Regions from separate parts of the Arthrobacter sp. Sr33 genome, predicted to be linked through region 3. Evidence: riboswitches for the same ligand, from Rfam matches in the RefSeq annotation. Region 3 holds a riboswitch; each other region holds the start of a gene.
What was found. Region 3 has a riboswitch for cyclic di-AMP ahead of ACX80T_RS06440 (M23 family metallopeptidase). Riboswitches for the same ligand answer to the same signal wherever they lie in the genome.
Positions count from the first base shown of each region.

Region 1 (4,051 bases), on a different contig from region 3:
GTGCGTCGCGGCCTCGCCCGCTGGGTGTTGGGACGAACCATTGACGACGTCGACATCCTTGATGTCCGCTCCATCCGCCGGCACGGGCTGGGCGCCGAAGACTTCGCCGGCAATCTGGTGGGAGCCCGGGTGCTGGACGTGGTGCGGCGGGGAAAGTTCCTGTGGATGCCGTTGGCACCTCCGGCCGAGGCTGGTGGGACTGCCACGAGTGGTGGCACGAGTGGTGTCGCGCCAGTGGCCCTGATGGCTCACTTGGGCATGAGCGGCCAGCTGCTGGTCAAAGACGCAGGCTTGCCCGAGGAAAAGCACTTGCGGGTCAGGCTCACCCTGTCGGCTGTCGACGATCCTGATGCCGGACCCCTGCCGCAGGAGCTTCGGTTTGTTGATCAGCGCATTTTCGGCGGCCTCTTTGTGACGTCGATGGTGTCGACCACAGACGGCCATCCGGGTGGGCTGGGGGAGAGTCCACTGCCGCTGATCCCGGTTGAGGCCTCCCATATAGCCCGCGATCCGCTGGATCCGGCATTCTCCTTCGATGACTTCTTCGCAAAGCTCCGGCGACGCAGGACCGGAATTAAACGAGCGCTACTGGACCAGGGACTGGTATCGGGAATCGGCAACATCTACGCCGACGAAGCGCTGTGGGCAGCCAAAGTCCACTATGCCCGCCCCACGGATGTCATGCGCCGGGCCGATGCCCTACGGCTGATTGATGCCTGCCGTGATGTGATGCTGCGGGCGCTCGACGCTGGCGGCACCAGCTTTGACTCGCTCTATGTGAATGTCAATGGCAGCTCCGGTTACTTTGAACGTTCCCTCAACGCCTATGGCCGCGAGGGCGAACCTTGTACCCGCTGCGCCGCCGACCCGTTCTTTGACGGCCTTTCGCTGATCCGCCGCGAGATGTTTATGAACCGTTCGTCGTTCAGCTGCCCGCGGTGTCAGCCGAAGCCCCGCAACGGCCGCTGGTAGCGCATCCCTGCAGCCGGGATCCTTGGTTCAGCACTCCCTCGCACCTCACCTGTGCCACGTTGCCCACTAGCCCCAGTCCCACTCCCGCTCCACCAAGGAGACTTACCCACATAGAACGGGTGACGCCGCACTGACACCCCCAAAGAGGGCGACCATTGGGCATGGACACGGTCAAGACACTGCAAGAACTAGGCGGCGTGGCACGCCGTAGGGAACTCACCCGCGCCGGTCTGGGATCTGGTCACCTCCGCGCGGCCCTCGCAAAGGGTGAGGTGGTAAACCCCGGGCCAGGAGTCTTTGCGCTACCCGGCATCACTGGGAGTCTGCTCACTGCATCGTGTGCCAAAGCTGAACTGGCCTGGATCAGTGCCGCAACGCAACCAAACCTCTGGGTGCTGCGTCCATCATCGTGGCTCCATGTGAGCGTCACCCACCTGCGCCGCGCAGGACTCAGCGTCCAAACACAGGTGTACATCAAGGGTGTGGGACGGCTTGATCTGTTCGTCGAAGGACAGCTGGGCATCGAACCCGGCGGACGCAACCATCACAGTGGTCCCGCCGAATTCGCCGAAGACCGCCGCCGATGGAACCTGCTCACCACCGGTCGAGCACGGATTCTCCGTGTCACCTATTCGATGCTCGTTCACGCCCCGGCGGAATTCCTGCAGGTCGTGTTGGATTGCCTCAGCCCTCCACGGTCGGACCCGCGCCCCGACCTGGGACATCCAACAGCATACTGCCGCCGTAACCTAAATGTGACAAACCCGGACCAGGAAATGTACAGTGGACCGCACGTTGGGTTCCGTTCAACTCAGCGTCCTTTCGACAGATTGCCTAATTCTGCCGCCGTCGTAAGGTCCGTTCGCACACATCAGGCAGAAGCGGGGGAACCAGTAGTAGTGGTCGTCGCCAGACGACCTAGGGGTGAAGGCGCACAGCGCCCGGGTGGCTCCCATCCGAATCCGACAGCTAACTTCGCAGGCATTGGGAGAGGCAACATCATGTCCAAGAACCGTTATATCGCGCGCCACCGTGCAACCCCACCAAGCGCCATGCAGACCGTTTCCAAGGCAGTTAGCTCTCACGCTGGCGCCATCGGTCGTCCAGCAGCTGTAGTCGTCGCCGCATCAGGTCTGATGTTCAGCGCCGGACTCCCAGCCAACGCTGCAGGCGAAGTCAACGTCAGCGCCCCGGCCGCCGTCTCCGCACCAGTTGCCCAGACGACCGCCGCCAGCTCCACCACTCACACCGTTCAGTCCGGAGATACTCTGGGCAGCATCGCCAGCACCTACGGCGTCAGCATCGAGGCCATCTTCGCCTCGAACGGTCTCGGCTGGGATTCGATCATCTACCCAGGTGACGTCATCTCACTGTCCGGCAACGCCGGCCAGGCCACTCAGGTATCAGCACCAGCACCGGCTGCAGCACCAGCTCCGGCTGCTGCTCCCGCCCCAGTTGCTGCACCAGCAGCCGCTCCGGCGCCTGCCGAAACCAGCACCCTGGGCATTACCACCGCTTCCGAGACCATCCAGCCAATGGGAGCAGCATCCACCGGCGGACAGGTTTCCAGCGCAGGGATCGCCGGAACAGCACAGGGCCTCGTTGGCTCCCCCTACGTCTACGGCGGCACCTCGCCAGGCGGCTGGGACTGCTCGGGCTTCGTGCAGTGGGTCTACGCTCAGCACGGCATCGACCTGCCCCGCACCAGCCAGGCACAGATGGGCGCGCTGACCCCCACCAGCAACCCTCAGCCCGGCGACCTTGTCGTCCAGAACGGCGGCGGACACATCGGCATCTACATCGGTGGCGGCCAGATGGTCAGCGCACTGAACCCGAGCCAGGGCACCCTGGTCCACGCGGTCAGCGCCATGCCACTGGTTGGGTACTACACCCTCTAAACCCTCCGCGTCAGCGGTACGGTTGTCAGCACCCGAATGCGTCATCGGAGAAATCCGGTGGCGCATTCGTGCTTTCCGGACGCTTTGGTCCCCGATAGGGCAAGCCAATGACACCGAGGCAACCGACGGGTCAAGATACGACAACGGAAAACTGCGTGCCACCACCGAGCCAGCTCACCTGGGGACGAACTGACAGTCAGGGACGTCTCCACGCTCCGATGGATCGCTAGGAGAGGGAAGCCTGGTTCCCCTGGTAATGCTGGTTCCCCTGGTAATGCTGTGCCAGGCGGGCCAGACCTTCATCCACTGACACCGTAGGCGTCCAATCGAGCAACTCGCGGGTCCTGCGCTGATCAAACCAGTGTGCAGTCGATAGTTGCTCCGCAAGGAAACGGGTCATCGGCGGTTCACTCTCGATCCCGCCGCGCTGCCAGAGGAATTCCACCAGGGATCCCGCGACCCGTGCCACACCGCCAGGAACGGCCCACCGCGGCGGCTGAACCCCTCCGGCCCGGCAGATTCCGGCGATCAATTCACCGATCGGGCGGGGCTCACCACTGGTGACCACCACAGCTTGTCCAGCCAACCGATCCATGCCGCTCAAGGCTGCGCCGATCGCTGCGGCGGCGTTATCCACGTAGGTGGTGTCGACCAGGGCGGTGCCGGCGTCAAGGAACGGCAGGCGCCCGGCACGCGCACGCTCCAGCACCCGTTCAACCAGCTGCGTGTCACCGGGACCCCACACAATGTGGGGACGGACCGCTGCCACCCTGAAACCTTCGCTGTTGGCGTCCAACGCGAGCAGTTCGGCTTTAGCCTTGGTCTGCGCGTAATTGCCGCGCACCAGAGCCGGAGTGGCCTCAGTGGCACCTTGACCCACGAGTGCCTCACCCACGTGCGCCACCGACGGCGAGGAAATGAAGACGAAGTCGCGCACACCGGCCGCGCGCGACTCTTCGAGCAGGACACGGGTGCCCTCCACATTGATTGCCTCGAAGTCAGCCGCAGCACCCGCGAAGGAAACCTTCGCCGCGAGGTGCACCACCGCATCCATGCCCTGCACAGCGCGGTGGATTGCCGTCTGGTCGGTGATCGATCCAAGGCTGTCTTCAACGCCAGCCAGACCGGATGGGCGCCGCTGAAACGTCCTGACCGCGTGACCCTGCGCCTGGAGGAGCGCG
Region 1 is NZ_JBTNDD010000011.1:10,342-14,392, reverse strand. Features, by position in the region: gene mutM (bifunctional DNA-formamidopyrimidine glycosylase/DNA-(apurinic or apyrimidinic site) lyase) at 1-972, shown strand, start outside; gene ACX80T_RS13930 (hypothetical protein) at 1,377-1,619, opposite strand; cyclic di-AMP (ydaO/yuaA leader) riboswitch at 1,794-1,970, shown strand; gene ACX80T_RS13925 (C40 family peptidase) at 1,974-2,870, shown strand; gene ACX80T_RS13920 (NAD-dependent epimerase/dehydratase family protein) at 3,097-4,051, opposite strand, start outside.
Region 1: another riboswitch for cyclic di-AMP. It lies ahead of ACX80T_RS13925 (C40 family peptidase); the one in region 3 lies ahead of ACX80T_RS06440 (M23 family metallopeptidase).

Region 2 (4,051 bases), on a different contig from region 3:
ATTCTGCCGCACTACCCGCCCCTGGTGGCATTTGTGAACATGTCCCGACCGGGCACCCGGTTGCCGCTGATTGCCGCGGCCTCTGGTAAATGGGTTAACCTTGGTGAGCGTAGAACTTGTGTTCGGCGCTGGCGATATGTGCCGCGCTCCCACCGCGAAAGCTGCCCGCTGTTCCATCCCGCACCAGTGCCTAGGAGCTGAACCGCATGACGGACCTCATCGATACCACTGAGATGTATCTGCGGACCATCCTGGAACTGGAGGAGGAAAACATTGTTGCCCTCCGCGCCCGGATCGCTGAACGGCTCCGCCATTCCGGTCCCACCGTCTCCCAGACCATCGGCCGGATGGAGCGCGACGGGCTGGTGATTGTCTCGGGCGATCGCCACCTCGAATTCACTGACCTTGGCCGCCGTCGCGCCATCGGGGTGATGCGCAAGCACCGCCTCGCCGAACGTCTCCTCTCCGACGTGATTGGCCTGGATTGGGCTTATGTCCACGAAGAGGCCTGCCGCTGGGAGCACGTGATGAGCGAGCGGGTTGAACAGCGGTTGTACGAGCTGCTGGGGAAGCCCACCGAGTCTCCATACGGCAACCCTATTCCGGGGCTTGAGGCCCTGGGCGGCCCGCCAACCCAAGGCTTCACCGACGGTGTCCGCAGCCTCCTGTCGGTGATCGGCGCCAATCCTCAGGGGTCAGTGATTACCCTTATCCGGTTGGCCGAGCCCATTCAGGTGGACCCGGAACTGCTCTCCCAACTCGATGAGGGTGGGTTGCGGCCCGGAACGGTCATCGGCGTGCAGGCGGCCGGCGACTATGTGTCGGTCAGGGTCGAGGGTATCGAGGGCGCGCTGGAGCTCCCGCCGGAGGTCGCCGCACACGTGTTCGTGTCGGTCGCCGGGCCGGCTCTCTAACCCTCCACGGCACAATATTGCCGCAAGTTATCCACAGGAAAAGATAACGAACGTATCTCTTTTGCTTCTGGTCGTGGATGATGGAAAGCTGACGTTGATACATCAGCGTTATCCAAACCGCACGCCTAACCCTGTCAGCGGATTTGGATGCTGAGACCCGTGACAGGGGCGGAGGACCCATCAGACGGCGGCTGATAAGCCGCCTTGGGGTGAAGTCCGGACGCGGTGCTGCTTCGGCGGACCGGTCAGGGCCGAGTTTCTTCCCGAACTCGAATCCGACAGCTAACTTCGCAGGCATATACGAAAGGGACCCTTTGTCGAAGCACCATGCTTCGGGACGCCGCCGTGCCGGCGCCCCAGTACCTGCCGTGCGTCCTCGGGACGCGCAACGACTCGAACGACGACGACGAGCAACCCGGGTCAGGGGCGACTTTTCGCTCACCGGGATGAGCCAAAAATTCGCCATCGCCGCCGCCGCGTCCGGGCTGGTGCTGACCGTTACGCTACCCACCACCGCGGGGACGGCCCCGCAGGACGACAATGCGGCCGCCGTAGCCGTTGCGCCCACCGTGCAGGCGACTGTTGCGCCCCGGGAAATCAGCGTTCCCGACGCGGCGCTGGTCGACTTCAGCCGCACCGCATTGCAGAGCACCTTTGACGCAGACGCCAAGCTCAGCGAGATCATGACCGCTGCAGACTCAGCGGCTGTACCTGCAGCGGCCCGCGGCTCCCTGTCAGCTCCCATGGACAAGCTGATTGTCACGTCCCCGTTCGGTTACCGGGTCAGCCCGATTACCGGTTTGGGTGGGGAACTCCACTCAGGTCAGGACTTCAGCAGCTCGTGCGGCACTGAAGTGTTCGCGGCAGCGTCCGGCACTGTCACCTTTGCCAGCTGGCACCCCTATGGCGGTGGAAACCGCGTGGTCATCGATCACGGCAACGGGCTCGAATCCACGTACAACCATCTCTCGTCCAGCAGTGTCCAGGAGGGGCAGTCAGTGGACCGCGGTGAGGTTGTCGCCCAGAGCGGTAGTACCGGTGCATCCACCGGCTGCCACCTGCATTTTGAAGTGATGGTTGACGGTCAGGCCGTGGACCCCATGGGCTGGCTGTAACCAAGGACACACCGTTTCGTGACCGGAATGTGACATTGCGGTCAATCTCATGTACCGTCAATCTCGTGCCAAATTCTAATAGGTTTGGCACCCTCGAGCAGATCGCCTAGCTCTGCCACTGCCTGAGGTTCCGTTCGCACAATTCGCATGGCAGAGGCGGGGGAACCAATTAGTGGATTTCGCAAGAAATCCTTGGGGTTAAGTCGTCTGATTCCACTGGGAATCAGAGGGCCGGGTGACTCCCATCCGAATCCGACAGCTCACCTCGCAGGCAATTGGGAGAGGCAATCGAACGTGTCAACTAGCTCTTCTCTGGGCCGCCACAGGGCCGCCCGTACGCACACCAGCCCCCTGACAGCCATCTCAAGCGCCGTCTCCTCGAACGCTGGTTCCGTCGGCCGCCAGGCAGCAGTCATCGTCGCAGCGTCAGGGCTCGTCCTGACCGCCGGACTGCCAGCCCACGGGTTCGGTGAGTCCGAGCGTGTCGTTCAGCTCTCCACCCCCCTGATCTCGATTGCTGCTACGGCTGACGCCGTAAGCGCTCCCGCCACCGCCGAGATCACCTTCGAGCGTGCAGCCGTGTCGGCGACGCCCGCCGCCGTAGCTGCTCCAGTCGTCGAGGTGCAGGCCGACGTCATCGAGCCAATAACAGCCGCCGCTGAGCCGGTAGCCGAAATGGTGGCAGAGCCCGCCGTGCAGGAAGCAGCGCCAGTCGAGGCAGCGCCAGTTGAGGCGCCCGCAGCAGAAGCAGTAGTCGCACCAGCTGCGCCAGCCCAGACGCCCGCAGCCGAAAAGCCAGCCCCCAAGGCTGCCCCTTCCGGTAACATCGCCGCTGGTCTGGTCGGATCCGCCTACTCCCAGATCGGTGTCGGGCAGGACTGCACCGCCATGGTTGAGAAGGCACTTCGCTCCGTCGGCAAGTCCGTTGGCGACATTGCGCCTGGCGATTTCTTCGCCTTCGGATCAGTTGTTGGCTCTCCAGCGGCGGGCGACCTGGTAATCACCGCCGGCCACGTAGCCATCTACGTCGGAAACGGCCAAGTCATCAGCGGTGGCCTGAACGGCATGAACACCGACCTCCATTCCCTTTCCGACCTCCCCGGCGCTAGCTTCGTCCGCGTTAGCTAAGACCACACCGAACCCTGGAGAACGCAAAAATGACAACTCGCACAGCTATTGCACGTCACCGTGCCGATAAGCGCCACAACACCAACTTCTCGGCTCTGGCCAAAGCAGTAACCGAGAACGCTGGCGGCATGGGCCGTCAGGCAGCTGTAATCGCCGCAGCATCAGGCCTTGTCCTGACCGGTGGGGTATCGGCCAACGCTGCTGAGCTCTCCCTCGAATCAGCCGAACGGACCACCCTGACCTCCGCGCTGGAGATCCAGGCCGCTCCAGCCGCCGTCGAAGCTCCCGCAGACGCCGACATTGCGTTCAACCGCACCCCGGTCAAAGCCGTAGCAGCCCCAGCAGTCGTCGAAGCCCCAGCAGTCACTGTTCAGGCTGAGACCGTTGTGGAGATCGAAGAGGCTCCGGCCGTGGCCCCGGCCGCTGAGCCCGAAACCGTAGAGCCGGTTACCGTAACACCTGCAGTGAACGTCGAGCCGGAAGCGCCCGTCCGGACCACTCCAGCACAGGCCGCTCCGGCAGCCGAGGCCCCCGTCGCGCAGAAAGCCCCAGCCGCATCCTCAGGGAAGGCAGCAACAATCGCGGCCGCAGCACAGGCTCAGCTGGGAGTCACCCAGGACTGCACCCGTCTGGTGAGCAACGCCCTGGCAGCAGCAGGGATCAACTTCCACGGCTGGCCAGCCGGGTACCTGTCCCTCGGACGCACGGTCAGCGCCGGCGAAGCCATCCCAGGTGACCTCATCTACTACACAGATGGCGGAGCCGGAGTGGCCCACATCGCTGTGTACATCGGTGGCGGCCAGGCAGTCCACGGTGGGTTCAACGGCAACCAGACTGTGGTCGCTCCAGCCGACCTTGGTTCGGGCCCAGTCTTCATCCGCGTCGGCGGCTAGG
Region 2 is NZ_JBTNDD010000010.1:99,053-103,103, reverse strand. Features, by position in the region: gene ACX80T_RS13670 (metal-dependent transcriptional regulator) at 207-914, shown strand; cyclic di-AMP (ydaO/yuaA leader) riboswitch at 1,053-1,226, shown strand; gene ACX80T_RS13665 (M23 family metallopeptidase) at 1,229-2,029, shown strand; cyclic di-AMP (ydaO/yuaA leader) riboswitch at 2,155-2,318, shown strand; gene ACX80T_RS13660 (NlpC/P60 family protein) at 2,324-3,157, shown strand; gene ACX80T_RS13655 (NlpC/P60 family protein) at 3,187-4,050, shown strand.
Region 2: another riboswitch for cyclic di-AMP. It lies ahead of ACX80T_RS13660 (NlpC/P60 family protein); the one in region 3 lies ahead of ACX80T_RS06440 (M23 family metallopeptidase).

Region 3 (4,051 bases):
CGTCGAGGACCTGGCGCACTTTCTTGCCGCGGACGGCGAGATTCGCGTATCCCCAGGAGCTGTCGGCAAGGATCAGTTGCTCGGCCACCCGGTCAGCCCACCCCCGCACCCCGTTGGGGCTGGCTTCATGCCAGTCGCCGACGCCTTCCGTAAACGAATCACCGAGGGCCACATATCGTTGAGAGAATTCCACTAGAAGAGGCTACCTGCTCCCGCCGCGCGATAAGGTGGCATTGCAAGCAGACTGATAACTTTTTGCAGTGCACCCTGCTCCCCTCCCCACAACCTGAGAAGGACATCATGACCCAGCCCTCCGACACTCGGACCAAGCGCGCCGCGTTGATCATCAACCCGGTCAAGAACACCGGGGCTGATATTCGTGCGATCGTTTCGGAGCTCTGCGCTGCCGAGGGGTGGGACGAGGTGCTGTACCTGGAGACATCGGTTGATGACCCCGGCCGTGGTCAGGCACAGGAAGCCGTCGATGCCGGCGTGGACGTGGTGATCGCCGCTGGCGGTGACGGAACGGTCCGCTGCGTGGCCGAGGTCGTCAACGGCACCGGCGTCGCACTGGGGCTGATCCCGCTCGGCACCGGCAACCTGCTGGCCCGGAACCTGGACATCGCCGTCGACGATCCGGAGGAGGCCGCCAAGGCAGCCCTGTTCGGCACCGAACGCAACGTTGACGTCGTCCATGTCACCGTTGACCGCGCCCAGGACTCGCACGTGTTCCTGGTGATGGCGGGGCTGGGGTTTGACGCGTCGATCATGGCTGACACCCGTGATGACCTCAAAGACAAGGTGGGCTGGCTGGCCTACGTCGACGCCGGCATCCGGAACCTGAGCGGCAAGCCTGCACGCACCCGGATCACACTGGACGGCGGCGATGTCATCGAGCGTCGGCTGCGCAGCGTGATGGGCGGCAACTGCGGCAAGATCATGGGCGGGCTGGAGATTTTCCCCGGCGCCAAGATTGACGACGGCCTACTGGACATCATGACCGTGGCGCCCACCGGCCGGCTCGGCTGGCTTGGCGTCGTGGGTAAGCTGTTTGCCCGCGGAAAGGGCAAGGACCCATCGCTCGAGTACTTCCAGTGCAAGGAAGCCGAGATCCAGCTCGACGAGCCGCAGGAAATCCAGCTCGACGGCGACCCCCTCGGCAAGGGCACCCACATGGTCCTGCGCGTGGACGCTAATTCGTTGCGCCTGCGGATGCCTTACGGCAAGAAGGATCCAGCAGTCGTCACCCACCCGGAGCCCTAAGCCGCGAGGGCCGGGCCCGGGCCGGGTTAGAGCCGGGTCTGGGGATCGACTTTTTCGCCGTCGACCAGGAGCTCGAAGTGGAGGTGGCATCCGGTGGAGTTGCCGGTGCTGCCGACGGCGCCCAGGCCCTCGGCTTTGCCCACTTTCTGCCCCACGGTCACGCCGAGCACACTGAGATGGTTGTACGAGGTTTGGAGGCCCCCGCCGTGGTCCACCACGATCCGCTGGCCACCACCATAGGCATGCCACCCGGATTCCACGACGGTGCCCGCGCGTGATGCGAGGACCGGCGTACCGCAAGCCCCTGAGTAGTCGGTCCCGGTGTGCAGCTCGTCGCCGTACCCGCCCATCGGGTTCACCCGGTAGCCGAACGACGAAGCAATTTCGGCACCCTTGATCGGGGTGGTGAACGCTGCCGCGTCGCTGGACAGGACAGTGGTTTTGGCCTTCGGGGTTGCGGCCGTCGCGAGCGGGGACTCCTTGCTGAAATCAATTTCTGCTTCAGCGTCAGCAGTAACCGGTGCGGCTACGGCGGGGCCGGTTCCGGCGGTAGGGGCTGCCGAGGGGGAAGCCTCTGGCGAGGGGAAGGCTGCGGTGAGAACGAGGCCCGCCGCTGCGGCGAGGACTCCCACGGCCAGCACAGCTGACCGGCGGTTGGATTTCAAGATGGACTTAGGCGGGGCGGACGCGCGGCGGCGCCCGGACGTGACCGGCTGGAGCAAAACAGGAGCCTCTCTGCAACGCCGGTGAAGTTAGCTGTCGGATTCGAGCAAGAGTTGACTCGGCCCACTGCTGCTCTTCCAGTGAGCGGAAGAGTGGTTTGCGAAGGGCTGCACCCCAAGGCAGAAAACTGCCGAAGATGGGTCCTCCACCCCTGCCACGGTGAATTGGGGGCCGGCTGCTGACAGGGTTAGGCGTGCAGTCCGGGAGCCACAATGATGCGGATGGCTCCCTATAAGAATAGAGTGCTTAGCCGAGAAGTTATAATTTCGTTACACAGATCACGGCGTGGCGACTAGCCAAGTTCAGATCGGCCCCTGCGCCAATACCCCATGAAGGCCACCTGCTTGCGGTCAATCCCGACGTCGCGCACCAGATAACGCCGCAGCCCACGGACCACCGCGGCCTCGCCCGCGATCCAGGCATAGAACGGGAGCGCACCGGAGGGCCGGTCCGGGTTCAGCGAGGAATTCAGCGTTGACGCGTTCAGCCGCTGCGGGGTTTCCCACAGGATCGTTTCGTCAATGTTCACTTCTTCCGGCTCGGGGCCTGCTGTGGCTGCGGCAGCGGCGGCGAGGGTCAGCCCGGCGCGGGAGCTGGCATCGACTCCGACGGCGAACGGCGCGGCCAGCGACACCCAGCCGGGCACCCGAACCGTATCCCGGACCGCCGCGTCCAGCAGTTCACCGTGGGGGCGTTCCCCCCGGGCGAGCCAGATGATTTCCACCGCTGAGGTGGTGGACACAGCCTGGAAGTCTGCGTGGTCCGGCACTTCAAGGAAGGCGTGCCCGCCGACGTCGGCGGGGAGGGACTCCAGAATGGCGCTGATGGCGGGGACAGCTGTCTCGTCGCCGGCGAGGAGGACCTGCTGGGCGAGCCCCGGACGCCACTCGATCCCGCCGTAGGAGCCGGCGGTGGTGCAGGTGGCGGCGTGGACGTTCGGGCCGATCAGCCAGATCCGATCGCCGGGGGTGGCGGCGGCGGCCCACAGCGACGCCGGCCCCCCGTTCCCCTCAGCATCGAAGTGCATCACGAAGTCGACGTCGATCTCTGGCTGGTCACCATCGCACCGGGCCGCCCTGACGGTGTAGGTGCGCATGGCGCCGCGCTCGGCGGGGTCCATCGCGAGCCACCGCTGATACCAACCCGAGCCCTCGGGCGGTGACTCGAGGAGCTCCCGCATGTTCACGCGGGGGGCATCGTCGTCGCGGGTGGCGGGGATCATGACTTTGATCCGCAGGTCGAGCGTTGGCCCCTGCACCCCGAAGTCCCTCAGGCAGGACCCGCCGAAGGTGATGCGTTGGAAGTTGTCGCTGAGGCGCTGCACCCGGGTGACGACGACGTCGAAGGCTGATACCGCCGAAACGGTTCCATCGGTGCGCTGGGATGCGCGCTCGCTCCGTCGGGCCGTGCGATTGCTGACTTCGGTCATGTTGCTGCCTCCAGGTGGTGCGCGGACAGCGTGTCCTGCGGATTAGGCAGGAACCCCTGCCCGGTGGACGTTTCGGGTGACGGCTGAGTAGCTCCGTCGCCTGAGTGGTGCCGGCCGACCGGCACCACCATGGGTGTGCCGGATACGGGGTCCGGGATGACGCGGCATTGCAGACCGAAAACCGAGGTGACGGTCTCCTCAGTCACCACCTCGGCGGGACTGCCCTGCGCGGCGATCTGGCCGTCCTTCATGGCGATGAGGTGATCGGCGTAGCGTGCGGCGAGGTTCAGGTCGTGGAGCACGATGGCCACCGTGGTGCCGTCGCGCCGGTTCAGGTCGGTGATCAGATCCAGTACTTCCACCTGGTGGGTGACGTCGAGGAAGGTGGTGGGTTCATCCAGCAGCAGGATGTCGGTTTGCTGGGCCAGGGCCATCGCGATCCAGACCCGCTGCCGCTGCCCACCGGACAGTTCATCGACAAAGCGGTCAGCGAGCTCAAGGGTGTCGGTGGCTTGGAGGGCGGAGGCGACGGCGACGTCGTCGTCGTTGGTCCACTGCCGGAACCAGCCCTGGTGCGGGTAGCGGCCGCGACCCACCAGGTCGGCGACGGTGATCCCATCCGGGGCTACCGGTGTT
Region 3 is NZ_JBTNDD010000003.1:281,912-285,962, forward strand. Features, by position in the region: gene ACX80T_RS06430 (SGNH/GDSL hydrolase family protein) at 1-193, opposite strand, end outside; gene ACX80T_RS06435 (diacylglycerol/lipid kinase family protein) at 301-1,263, shown strand; gene ACX80T_RS06440 (M23 family metallopeptidase) at 1,290-1,928, opposite strand; cyclic di-AMP (ydaO/yuaA leader) riboswitch at 1,990-2,173, opposite strand; gene ACX80T_RS06445 (siderophore-interacting protein) at 2,279-3,415, opposite strand; gene ACX80T_RS06450 (ABC transporter ATP-binding protein) at 3,412-4,051, opposite strand, start outside.